DNA from 2 places in the Neorhizobium galegae bv. orientalis str. HAMBI 540 genome. Region 1 is predicted to be linked to the other one. Evidence: riboswitches for the same ligand, from Rfam matches in the RefSeq annotation. Region 1 holds a riboswitch; the other holds the start of a gene.
The links. A riboswitch is a leader RNA that binds a small molecule or an ion and turns the genes downstream of it on or off. The one in region 1 is predicted to bind FMN.

Region 1 (6,329 bases):
GCGGGTTTGAAGGCGCGGGCGCGGCTGAACGGCGAAGGCCAGGACGAAAGCATCTTCCTGCAACCGCTTGACGAAGTGCTCGCCAAGAAGACGACCATGGCAGACGACATGCTGTCTCTCTACCACGGTCGCTGGAACGGTTCGGTCGAGCCAGTGTTCGAGGATTACCAATATTGATGCGAGATTGAGATCGGTTCTAAAAACCGGTTTCCGTTCAGCACTTTCCAGATATAGTGGTGCATCACCCTAACCGGAAAGGATTCTCCATGCTGCCACTGTTCGACATGATGCTCAGGGCTCAGAACGGCACAGGCATGGACGCGATTGCCAAGCAGTTCAATCTGGCCCAAGAGCAGGCCACCCAGGCGATGGCGGCACTGATGCCCGCATTTTCCTCCGGCCTCAAGCGCACCAGCGCCAACCCTTATGATCTGACCTCGCTGATGAGCAGCATGGTCTCCGGCGCTTACTCCAAATATTTCGAGGACCTGACCAAGACCTTCACGCCGCAGGGCACGATGGACGGCAATGCGGTGCTCGAAAAGCTGTTCGGCTCCAAGGAAGTCTCCCGCGCGATCGCGGCGCAGGCCGAACAGCTCACAGGGATCGGCCAGGAAGTTTTCAAGAAGATGATGCCGGCCATGGCCGACACATTGATGGGCGGGCTGTTCAAGCAGATGAGCGGTCAGATGACCGGCGCCAACGAAGCGTTCGCCGCCTCTCCCATCGGCCAGATGCAGCAGCAATGGCTGGAAAGCATGGGCCTGCAGCCGAAGGCGAAACCGCAATCGGCGGCCAATCCCTTCGACAATCCCTTTGCCCAGGCGATGCGTTCCATGTGGGGGCTCGACAAGCCGGAGCAGCCGCAGCCTTCAACAGGGAACCCGTTTGCCGACAATCCGTTTGCCAAGGCTTTCCAGGACATGATGGGCAGCGCGTTCGCGACCCCGAGCAACACAGCCGCCCCTGCCCCGGAAAAGCCCAAGGACGCACCGGCGGCCGAGGCTAATCCCTATCGCGACGTGCTGAACAACATGTTCGACAGCGGACTTGAAGTGCAGAAAAGCTACCAGAAAAACATGGAAGCGATCTTCGACACCTATCTGCGCAATGGCACAGGCGCCAATGCCGAGCCGGCGGCGACGCCTGCCGCTCCGAAGCCTTCCAAATAAAAAAAGCCCGGCACGGATCGACCGGCCGGGCAAGCAGCAGGGCTATTGGCTATCACCCTGCGGGGAAAAAGTCAGGCAAGATCAGCGATTGGCCGGCCTTGCGAAGCGATGCCGCGCACGCTCGCGGGCGGAGCGCGACAGAAGCAGAGACGGATCGTCCAGCACGCCGGACCGATTGAGCGCCATCACCACATCATGCCGTGTGATGCCGATATCGTTGAGCTGGCGGTCGTCGAGATCATGGAGGCGATTGCTCGCCAAACGATTGCGAAAGGCACGCCACACGGATTTCGTTCGCAGCATCACGACAGCCAGACGGCCTTGCGTGCCGCGCTCCTCGTGAACCAGATCGAGTTCAGTTCCGCAGTCGGTCGTGCTCATTGATGTATCCTTTCGCAGGCACGAGAAAGGCCATCCCTTCCGTGGAGGTCCGACGGAAGGGCTGCCCGGGTTGGGCGCTCAGGGAAGAAGCACCCTTCGATTTTGATTTGCGATCCCCTTATCGCGGAAAAACTATTGATCAGTCCAACGAATGTTTCTAATGATTAGCATCAACCTCTCTGATGGGTCACTCTCATGTCCGCTCCGCTTGATATCGACCAGCTGCATACCTTTATTTCCATCGTCGACACCGGCAGTTTCACCAAGGCTGCCGATCGGGTGTTCAAGACCCAGTCCGCCGTTTCGATGCAGATGCGTCGGCTCGAGGAACGGATCGGCAAGCAGCTGTTTGCCAAGGACGGCCGCGGCAACCGGCTGACGGCCGAGGGCGAGAAGCTCCTGAACTATGCGCGGCGCATCATTCGCCTCAACAACGAGGCGATCGCCGCCTTCGACGACAACCGTCTCGAGGGCACGCTCCGGATCGGCACGCCGGACGACTATGCCGACCGCTACATGCCTGAGATCATCGGCCGTTTTGCCAAGACCCACCCGAATGTCGAGCTCTATATCGTCTGCGAGCCGTCCGTCAGCCTTGCCGAAAAGATGGCGCGTGGCGAACTCGACATTGCGCTCGTCACCCACAACCCGCGCCAGCGCATTTCCGACGTTGTGCGCACGGAGCCGCTCTGCTGGGTCGGATCAGCCAACCATCCGCTGAAGGACGACGCGCCGGTGCCGCTCGCGGTCGGTCGCCGCGATTGCCTGTGGCGGCAGCTCGCCTGCTCGGCGCTCGATGCGGACGGACGCGAATACCAGATCTTGTTCACAAGCTGGTCCTCGACGGTCGTCGCAGCCGCGGTGCTTGCCGGCATGGCCGTCTCGGTGCTGCCGGAATCGGCGCTGCGCACCGGCATGAAGGTGCTGTCGTCGGCCGACGGCTTCCCGCCGCTGCCACCGGTGCAGATCGGCTTGATGAAGCGGCCAGGGCTTTCGCCGTCGCTGATGAACGCCATCACCGACCACATCACCGCCTGCCTCGACAACATCTCACCGGCCGTGATGCCCGACGATCTCGACGGCGAGGTCAAAACGTTCCAGCGCATGCCACGGGCTCGGGCGGCACAGGTGATGCCGGGATGGTAAGGGCCACGAGTTCGGCCTTGCCTTCCCCTCACCGGTCACGCTAAATCGCCCTGTTCTCAGGGCGGGGCGAAACTCCCCACCGGCGGTAGGCGGCGCGAGCCGTGAGCCCGCGAGCGCCTTCCGATGGAAGGGTCAGCAGATCAGGTGCGATGCCTGAGCCGACGGTCACAGTCCGGATGAAAGAGAACGGACGTGCAGCACCCGCATCCCGCGGGCGCTACGGACGTGCGTGATCGCCTTGGGTGCCGTGTCGTAACCTGAAGGAGATTCCATGACACACACCCGCTTCGCTTTCGTCAAAGCAAACTGGCATTCCGAGATTGTCGACAAGGCTCTCGAAGGCTTCCTCGAGCTCATGCCGAGCGAAAACGTCGATATCTTCGACGTGCCCGGCGCCTTCGAGCTACCGCTCATGTCGCGCGATCTGGCGGCGACCGGAAGATATGCCGCGGTCGTGGCCGCAGCGCTGGTCGTCGACGGCGGCATCTATCGGCACGATTTCGTGGCTTCGGCGGTGGTCGATGGATTGATGCGCGCCGGCCTCGATACGGGAGTACCGGTCCTGTCGGTGTCGCTGACGCCACATCATTTCCAGGAGACCGCGCACCACAAATCGATATTCAGCGCGCATTTCGTCGAGAAGGGACGCGAGGCCGCCCAGGCGGCCCAGATGATCGTCGATACGCGGCAACGCATCGCCGCCTGACGCATAGGCGCCAAAACAAAAGCCGGGGCTGGACCCCGGCTTCCCTGTTTATTGCAACGCCCAGGCGCGAGCACCGCCGGCTTGCGGACCTGCAGCCGGATTACGCCAGGTTCTTCTTGAAGAACGCCACCGAGCGGCTCCAGGCGAGATCGGCGGCCGCCTTGTCGTAGCGGGCGGACGACGTATCGTTGTTGAAGGCGTGGTTGGCGCCGTCGTAGACGAAGATCTCGAAGGTCTTGCCGTTCTTTTCGAGCGCCGCCCTGAAGGCAGGGATGCCGGCATTGATGCGTTCGTCGAGCCCGCCGTAATGCAGCAGCAGCGGCGCCTTGATGGCGGGCACGTCCTCTGCCTTCGGCTGGGCGCCGTAATAAGCGACGCCGGCGTTGAGGCTGGGGGACTTCACGGCCAGATTGTTGACCGCGCCGCCACCCCAGCAGAAGCCGATCGCACCGACCTTGCCGTTCGCACCGCTGATGCCGGCGAGATAGGCGCGGCTTGCCTCCCCGTTGGCCGAAACGTCGTCGGGCTTCAGCGAGGAGAACATCTGCCGGGCCTGCTCTTCGTCCGCCGGCGTACCGCCCTGGGGCGCCAGGAAGTCGACTGCGAGCGCATTGAAACCTTCCAACGCCATGCGGCGGGCGACGTCCTTGATATGGGCGTTGAGCCCGCGGTTCTCGTGGATGACGAGGACGCCGCCGCGCGTGCCGGAGGCATTCTTGGGTTTTACGAGATAACCCTTCATCGTCGCGCCGCCGGCGCCCGGATATGTAACGTCCTCCGTGGTCAGCCGGTCGTCATTGGCGGCAATGATATCGGCCTTGGCAGAACTGGCGCCGATCAGGGGCGCAATCGCGGCTGCGGCAGCGCCAGAGCCGGCAAGCTGGGTCAGCTTTTCCATGAAGCGACGGCGGTCCAAAGTCAGGTGGGTATATTCGTCATAGGCGTCGATCATCGCCTGGGTAATCTTCGGGGTCTCGTTGTCCATGACTATTCCTCCGTAGCGGACTGTATGACGAAGAAATCTACAACGAGGAGCTTCCACTTGCAGATGAAACACTGAGTGATCGAAGTGTGGGATATTACACTTATTCGTGAGTTCGTTTTGAGCGGAGGAGCCCGCGGGGATTGTGACGGGCTCGTCCGGTGGCTCGACGGATCGCGGCGGTACAGCCGTTCATTCTCGCCTCGCCCGCCTATCTCCATAAACATGGCGAGCGCTGGCCAGGCTAAAGTATTATCCTAGTTCAGAGCCAACCAGACCGCGAGCCAGACCCACATCGCCATCACCGCAAAAAAGCCGGCCATGAAGAGCGGGCGGCGATAACGCAGCCGGTTGCTGGTGAGGTGGACGTAGGAATGCGCATATCGGGACAGGACGAAGACCCAGGCGAGCGCAACAGTGCCGCCATTGTCTGCAGTCGAGACGTACAGGACGAGGCAGACGGCGTAAAACAGGACCGGCAGTTCGAACTGGTTCTTGAGGTTATTATGGACGGCGCGGCTCTCGGGCGGCTCTTCCCGGCTTTCGCGGAAATGGCCTGCTTCGGCACTGCCTGCCTGGACGGCCTCGAAACGTTGTCTCGACAAAAGCCAGTAGAGAAAGAAGACCAGCGCGGCATGCGCGATCATCGGCCAAAGCGTCGCATCAGTGGAAAGCATCGGTTCTCCTCATTTTCATCGGCGGGAACCAGATAACGCGGGCTCTCCTGTACGCAAATGGCGCCGGTTGACCGGCGCCATGCAATCTCATCCATAGCAGCAGGTCATTGCGGGGTCAGGTTCTCGGTGCCGGAGCCGTCCTTGCCGGAAATCGTCCAGGCACCTTCCAGCGAACCGTCGTCATTGACCTTGTAGACGACGAGACCGACCGCCTTGCCGAGCACGTAACCGGCGGCGAAGGAATCGCCATAGAGCATGCAGATGCCGCTGGACGTGGAAGAACCGGTCTTCCATTCGATCGAGCAGGTCGTTTCACTGGTCAGCGCGATCTTCGCGGTTCCCTTGTAGGCGGAACCGTCGAGATTCGTGCCCTCGACCTTGTACATACCTGCGCGGACGGTTTGCGCCTGCGCAGGTGTAACGAATGCTGCGCCCAGAAGGAGCGCGCAAGCCAGAAACTTCTTCATGTTTACCCCCGAAAATTCTCCCGTCGGCATAATCACCAACGTTCGTTATCTAGCAGGGAATCACGAAAGAAATAAGCAGCCGGGCCATCGCGACAGGACATCGCGACCGGCATCCGCCCAACTTTTTTGAATTTTGGGGAGGAGGCGGTAACCTCTTCCCCCGACGGATGTCAGGCGCCGGAGCCCGGATAGTTGGGGCTCTCGCGGGTGATCGTCACGTCATGCGCATGGCTTTCGCGCAGGCCCGCGCCGGAGATGCGCACGAAGGTGGCGCGCTCCTGGAATTCCTTGAGATTGGCGCCGCCGACATAACCCATGGCCGCCTTCAGGCCACCGCCGAGCTGGTGCAGTACGCCCGAGACCGGGCCCTTGTAGGGGACCTGGCCTTCGATGCCTTCGGGAACGAGTTTCAGCGTGTCGCGCACTTCCGCCTGGAAGTAACGGTCGGCGGAACCGCGGGCCATGGCGCCCACCGAGCCCATGCCGCGATAGGCTTTGAACGAGCGGCCCTGGTAGAGATAGACTTCGCCCGGGCTTTCGTCGGTGCCGGCGAGCAGCGAACCGATCATCACAGCGGATGCACCGGCAGCGATCGCCTTGGCGAGGTCGCCAGAGAACTTGATGCCGCCATCGGCGATAACCGGGATGTTCTGTGCCCGCGCCGCTTCGACGGCCGACATGATCGCCGCGAGCTGCGGAACGCCGACGCCGGCGACGATACGGGTGGTGCAGATCGAGCCCGGGCCGATGCCTACCTTGACCGCATCCGCGCCGGCATCGATCAGTGCCTTGGTGCCG
Region 2 (6,329 bases), on a different replicon from region 1:
CCCGCACCGTAGAGTGCCGCATGACCAAGCGTCGCGATGCCGGCATAACCGAGGACCAGATCCAGCGACAGGACAAACAGGATCATCACCAGGAAACGTGTGATCAGTGCCAGGTCATAGGGAAAAGCGAAATAAGCGGCGACGGCGATAGCCAGCATCAAGATTTCCGGCAGGAAAGGTAGGTGCCGTGTGCGGGGTTTCGCTAAGGGGATGTCCTGGGCGGCCATCTTATACCCTTCCCAAGAGGCCGGCCGGCCGCAAGGCGAGCAAGGCCATGACCGCAGCGAGGAAGACCACCGTGCCGAAATCCGGGATCAGATAGCGCGAGGCCGTTTCGAGTGTGCCGAGCGCGAGCGCCGCAACGAACGAACCGGAAATCGAGCCAAGTCCGCCAACAGAGACCACGATCAGGAACAGCACCATGTAGCGCAGCGGATAGTAGGCGTCGATCGGCAGGAGTTCGGCGCCGAGAATGCCGCCAAGCGCGGCCAGCCCCGCCCCGAGACAGAAGGTGGCGGCGTAGATCCTATCGGTATCGATGCCGAGCGCACTGGCGATGTTGCGGTTGTCGACAGCTGCCCGCAGACGCGTTCCGAAACGACTGCGCTCTATGGTCAGATAGAGGGCTGCGATGACAGCCAGCCCAGCCAGGATGACCACCAGCCGATGCGCGGGAAGCACGCGAAAGCCGAGATCGACCGATTGCTGGAGGGAGGCGGGCAGGGGGATCGCCAAAAGGCTTGAGCCCAGAAACTTGCTGACGACTGCGATCACCATGAAGGTGAGGCCGATTGTCGCCAGCACCTGCTGCAGTTCGCCGAGCCTGTAGACGCGTCGGAATAAAACACGTTCACCGGCAAGTGCGACGATGACGACGCCGGCTATGGCAAGCGGTACGGCGGTGAGATAGCCGATGCCGGCATGCAGGATCAGCACATGAGCAAGCACGCCGCCAATGAGAGCAAAGGCGCCGTGGGCGAGGTTGATCACCCGCATCAGGCCCATGGTCACCGACAGGCCGACGGAGATCATGAACAGGATCATTCCGTAAGCTATGCCGTCTATGGCGATATTGAATAAGAGCGACATTATCCCTCCGGAAGACAGCCGTGCTCGTTATCCGCAGGCGATGCGCGGATGATGCGTTGCGTCTTCATGGTGTGACTTGTGTGATCTCATCCGGCCTCGCCTCAACGAGGCCGGAACGATAGGGCTACTGGGTCCAACCGAGATCGCCGACAGTGGCGATCACGCTCTTTTCACGATTGACGAGCTGGCCGCTGGCTTTGTCGCGCTCCACATCCCGGATGTAGACGTTCTGCTTGACCGTGCGAGTTTCGGGGTCCATCTCGACCGGTCCACGCGGGCTTTCCCATTTCAGCGTTTTCGCCGCTACGAGAGCTTTCGGACCGTCGTTCCCTGCGGCTTTTACCATCTCGTAAATCAGATGGGTGCCGTCATAGGCGCCAACCGACGCCCAGTTCGCAACAGCTCCGGGAAATTTCTTGGTTAGTGCATCAACGAATTCGCGCCCGACGGCGCTGTCATGGGCGGCGGAATAGTGAAATGCGGTTGTCAGGCCGATCGCCGCGTCCCCGAGCGCCTGCAAATTGGATTCTTCGGTCTCCGCAGTCCCGAGAAAGCGGATTCCCCCACCGGCAAGACCGTTCTCGTTATAGGTCTTGGTGAACCCGAAGGTCGGTGGACCGCCGGGCAGGAAGGCGAAGACCGCATTAGGTGCCTTGCTGCGAACGCGTTGGATAAATGGGGTGAAGTCCGTCGTGGCGACCGGCATGCGGATCGCGTCGATGACCTTGCCGCCCTTCTTTTCAAAAGCGGCCTTGAAAGCCTTTTCTGCATCAATACCGGGACCATAATCCGATACGGCAGTGACGACCGTCTTCAAGCCCTGATCAAAGGCCCATTCGGCCAATGGTGCGGTGACCTGCCAGAGGGTATAGCTGGAACGCAGGAAATAGGGCGATCCCTTATTGATGGATGAGGTGGCTGCGTTGAAGATGACCGTGGGAGTTTCCGATTGGTCAATCAGCGGGGCGACTGCGAGCGCGTTCGGCGTAAAGGTGAATCCGGCAAGATAATCGACCTTCTCGCGGATCAGCAGTTCCTGCGCCAGCGTCTTGGCGACGTCGGGATTGGAACCGCCGACATCCTTGTAAATGAATTCGATCGTGTGCCCGCCAGCCTGTTTGCCGTGTTTGGCGGTATAGATTTCGATCGCTTCCTTGTACTGTTTGCCATAGATGGCGAACGGGCCAGAGAACTCTGCGATGACGCCGACCTTGATCGTATCCGCCCAACAAACGCCGGCGGAAAGCATCGCGGCCGCAAACGCAGCGCGTTTCAGAATATTCATTGTGATCCTCCCAAACCACGTTTCCAATCGCCGGCCACTCCTCGCACCAGGCAATATGAGTTGCGATCGCAACTGATCGGAACATATATCATCGTGTTGCGATGTCAACTCAACGATCTCATGACTTCCGCCAGCCACCGGGTGGCCAAGACGCAATTCTCTGATCCGCACCAGAATCGCGATGGCCTCAAGATAGCCGTGGCCGCCTTCGTTGAAGGGGCTGGCCTCGTCCTCGATGCTTCCCGGCATAAGGCTCCAGACAGGGGAGATATTGGTGGCGGCTGAAGGCGAGCAGCTTTCGGACGCTTTCATTCGAGGAGCCACCGAGGATGAGAGGTGTCGATCTCAGAATGATAGGCTAGCTATATCGCCGCCATCTGTCCGCGGGCCCGGGCCGGGCCGTTGCCCCTGAAGTATCAGCCCGGCATCCACCGTCAGGCGCCTAAACACACCCCACTCCGTCATCAGGATGGTTAAGAAGAAGAACACGCTTCATCAGGGGTCAGTGTATTATCATTCGGGATTCGAGGGAGCGGCCGTGCACCATTTCTACGAGGCGGAGGAGTAAGATCATCTGAGATTCCCTGCTGAGACTACCTCATCGGGGACAGACCCTTGCGGCGGATTCAAGCATGTGCCCGCCGGAAGCCTGTCGCCGGACACGGAAGACGAGGTGGAGATCGGACGGTCGAAACGTCAGGCCGCCTTGCTGTTCAACGATGCCGTGCGGTAGGCGACAAGATCCTCTATGGTAATCAGGTGAAGACCATGTCGGCCTGCAAATGCTTCGAGTTCAGGAAGGCGCGCCATGGTGCCATCATCGTTCGCAACCTCGCAGATTACGCCTGAAGGCGACAGGCCGGCCAGCCGCGACAGGTCTACCGCTGCTTCCGTGTGACCGGGGCGGGCGAGAACACCTTTAGGATGGGCTCGCAGAGGGAAGATATGGCCCGGCCGAGCGAAATCCTCGGGTCGGGAACCGTCCGTCACCAGGGCGCGAACGGTTGCGGCACGGTCTGCAGCAGAAATGCCGGTTGAGGTTCCGGGAATATAATCTACCGAAACCGTGAAAGCAGTTTTGAGCATCTCGGTGTTGCGGGAGACCATCAACGGAATCTCGAGTTCATCGAGGCGCCCGCCCTCCATCGGGACGCAGATCAGCCCCCGGGCGTGGTTCATCATGAACGCGATCGCCTGAGGCGTGATCTTGTCCGAAGCGATCAGAAGATCACCTTCATTTTCCCGGTCGCGATCGTCGACAACGACAACGATCTCTCCGCGAGCGATCGCGGCGACTGCATCTTCAATCTTTGAAATTGCCACTCTTCTTGCCTTTCAAGGGTTAGCCGGTGTGAAACGGCGTGCATGGCCTGTGAGCCACCAATATCCCTTGGGCGAACAATGCGATGATGCCGCCGCTCTTCGAGCGGCGTACCTGCCTTGTCCTCTTCCATCCGGACTATACCGTCGGCTCCGGCATCTCACCGGATCTGCTGACCCTTCCTTTGGAGAAGGCGCTCGCGGGCTCCGGAATTGCTTCCGATACCGCCGGTGGGGAATTTCACCCCGCCCTGAGAACCGAACCAAGATAGGAAATTCAACCGCCTGAACGCAAGCCCAAAATAGAGCACGCACTGTTCATTTTCTGCGTCTCCTCGGAACTGACAACGGCCACGCCATCGTTTCAGCGCACACCACGCACCTCCGGTTGCCAAAGACTCAGGACATGATCAGTCCGCCGTCGACATTGATCGTCTGCCCGGTGATGTAAGCCGCGTCGTCGCTGGCGAGGAAGGTCACGAGGCCGGCAACGTCCTCGCCGGAACCTGCCCGCTTCATGGGGATGCCTTCGACCCATTCCTTCATAAGTTCGCCAGGAGCGTAGTTGCCCAGCAGCTTGCCCCAGGCCTGGTCGTTGTACGCCCACATGTCGGTCTCAATGATCCCGGGGCAGAACGCGTTGACAGTGATTTTCTCGGTCGCGACTTCCTTGGCAAGACTCTGGGTAATCCCGACAACGCCCATCTTCGAGGCAGCGTAGTGAGGCGTATAGATAAAGCCATCGCGGGCCTGTCCGGAGGCCGTATTGATGATACGGCCTCCCTTGCCGTGCTTGCGCATGCGCAGAATGGCCTCCTGGGCGCAGAGGAAGACCCCCTTCGTATTGACAGCCATGACCTTGTCCCACTCGCTTTCGGTCATGTCCTCGATCCGAGCGATCGTGATGACGCCGGCATTCTGGATCGACACGTCGACCGTGCCGAACGCGTTCTCAGCCGCATCGTAGAGTGCCCTGACGCTCGCCTTGTCGGTCACGTCGCCAACAAAGGAGATTGCATGACCTCCTGTGGCCCTGATCTTCTCGGCAACACCATGGACCGCATCCTCGTTGGCAGAAACGACGAGGTTTGCGCCCTCGCGTGCGAAGCGATAGGCGATTGCAGCACCGATACCGCGGCTGCCCCCGGTTATCACGACGGTCTTGTTCTCGAAACGATTCATGGAAATCCTCCTATTGGGTCGGGGTTGAGGTGGCCGAACGAGAGTGGCCTCAGGCGGAGGCCAGAATGATCCGGGCGAAGTCGGCCCCCTTCAGAGAGGCTCCGCCGACAAGTGCGCCATTCACGTTTCGCACGCCGAAGATCGACCCGGCATTGGACGACTTGACGGATCCCCCGTAGAGGATCCGCGCTTGGCGGCCGTCCGGGCCAAGCTCGTCTTCGAGAAGATTCCGGACAAACGTATGGACCTCCTCGATCTGATCTGGTGTCGGCACTACTCCTGTTCCGATTGCCCATACCGGCTCGTAGGCGATTGCGGTATTGGAGCTGGTGGCGGTCGCGGGGAGTGATCCGCGAAGCTGCCTGCGCACCACGTCGAGCGCATGGCCATCATCCCGTTCCGCGCCGGTTTCGCCAATGCAGATGATGCTGGTCAACCCCGAGGCATGGGCGGCCGCCGCCTTTCGGGCGACGGTCATGTCGGTTTCGTGATAGACGGCCCGACGCTCGGAATGTCCCAGTATCACGTATCGCGCTCCCACCTCAGCGAGCATCTCTGCGGAGATGTCACTGGTATATGCGCCAGACGTCTTGGCGTGGCAGTCCTGAGCGCCAATCGCAATCGGAGATCCTTGAGCCTGTGTCACGGCCTTTTCCAGCAGCGTGAAGGGCGGGCAGATCACGATGTCGCACGCCGCCCGTTCGGCACTTTCCTTCAGCGCCTCGATCTCGGCTAACGAGGAGGCGAGCCCATTCATCTTCCAGTTTCCAGCAATCAGTTTCCTCATGGCGCTCACCAGCAGCAGAAGCCGCCGTCGACGAGCAGATCCACGCCCGTCACGAAGCTGGCAGCGTCAGAAAGTAAAAATACCGCTGGGCCGACCATCTCGTCGACATTGGCCATGCGCTGCATCGGGGTCTGTTCCTCGAACAGCCTTGTCTGATGGACCATTTCCGGTCTCGTGTTCATCGGGGTCGCGGTGTAGCCGGGGGAGATCGTGTTCACCCTGATCCCGCGGCCCACCCACTCCATCGCCATTGACTTGGACATATGGATCACGCCCGCCTTGGAGGCATTGTAGTGAGCCTGGCTCAGGCCTCTGTTGACGATGACGCCGGACATGGAAGCGATGTTGACGATCGACCCGCGACCGTTCCTGAGCATCGCTCTTGCTTCAGCCTGGCAGGATAGGAACACCCCCTTCAGGTTGATGTCCATCAGGGTTTGGTACTGGTCCTCCTCCATCTCCTCAGCAGCATTGGCGTTGGCGATGCCTGCGGCGTTGACTGCAAGGGTCAGCGGCCCCAGCTCGGCCTCTGTTCGCGCGACCGCCTCGGCGAGGCAGGACTTGCTGGTGACGTCGCAGGCGATCTGGATCGACCGCCGGCCGGCGACCTGGACATGTTTCGCGGTGTCGGCAAGACCATTGTCCGAACGGCGATCGAGCAGAGCG

Region 2: linked by a shared signal. The riboswitch ahead of ribB (3,4-dihydroxy-2-butanone-4-phosphate synthase) and the one ahead of RG540_RS01550 (6,7-dimethyl-8-ribityllumazine synthase) in region 1 are both predicted to bind FMN.

Annotation. Positions count from the first base shown of each region.
Region 1 covers NZ_HG938353.1:319,070-325,398, reverse strand. Annotated here, with positions in the region: gene RG540_RS01570 (glutamate--cysteine ligase) at 1-177, shown strand, start outside; gene RG540_RS01565 (DUF937 domain-containing protein) at 267-1,172, shown strand; gene RG540_RS01560 (DUF1127 domain-containing protein) at 1,254-1,553, opposite strand; gene RG540_RS01555 (LysR substrate-binding domain-containing protein) at 1,749-2,699, shown strand; FMN riboswitch at 2,748-2,891, shown strand; gene RG540_RS01550 (6,7-dimethyl-8-ribityllumazine synthase) at 2,971-3,405, shown strand; gene RG540_RS01545 (dienelactone hydrolase family protein) at 3,506-4,390, opposite strand; gene RG540_RS01540 (MAPEG family protein) at 4,645-5,064, opposite strand; gene RG540_RS01535 (hypothetical protein) at 5,169-5,531, opposite strand; gene guaB (IMP dehydrogenase) at 5,702-6,329, opposite strand, start outside.
Region 2 covers NZ_HG938354.1:403,311-409,639, forward strand. Annotated here, with positions in the region: gene RG540_RS24460 (branched-chain amino acid ABC transporter permease) at 1-158, opposite strand, end outside; gene RG540_RS24465 (branched-chain amino acid ABC transporter permease) at 229-1,089, opposite strand; gene RG540_RS24470 (ABC transporter substrate-binding protein) at 1,214-2,374, opposite strand; gene ribB (3,4-dihydroxy-2-butanone-4-phosphate synthase) at 3,071-3,697, opposite strand; FMN riboswitch at 3,813-3,957, opposite strand; gene RG540_RS24490 (glucose 1-dehydrogenase) at 4,094-4,876, opposite strand; gene tpiA (triose-phosphate isomerase) at 4,926-5,663, opposite strand; gene RG540_RS24500 (SDR family oxidoreductase) at 5,669-6,329, opposite strand, start outside.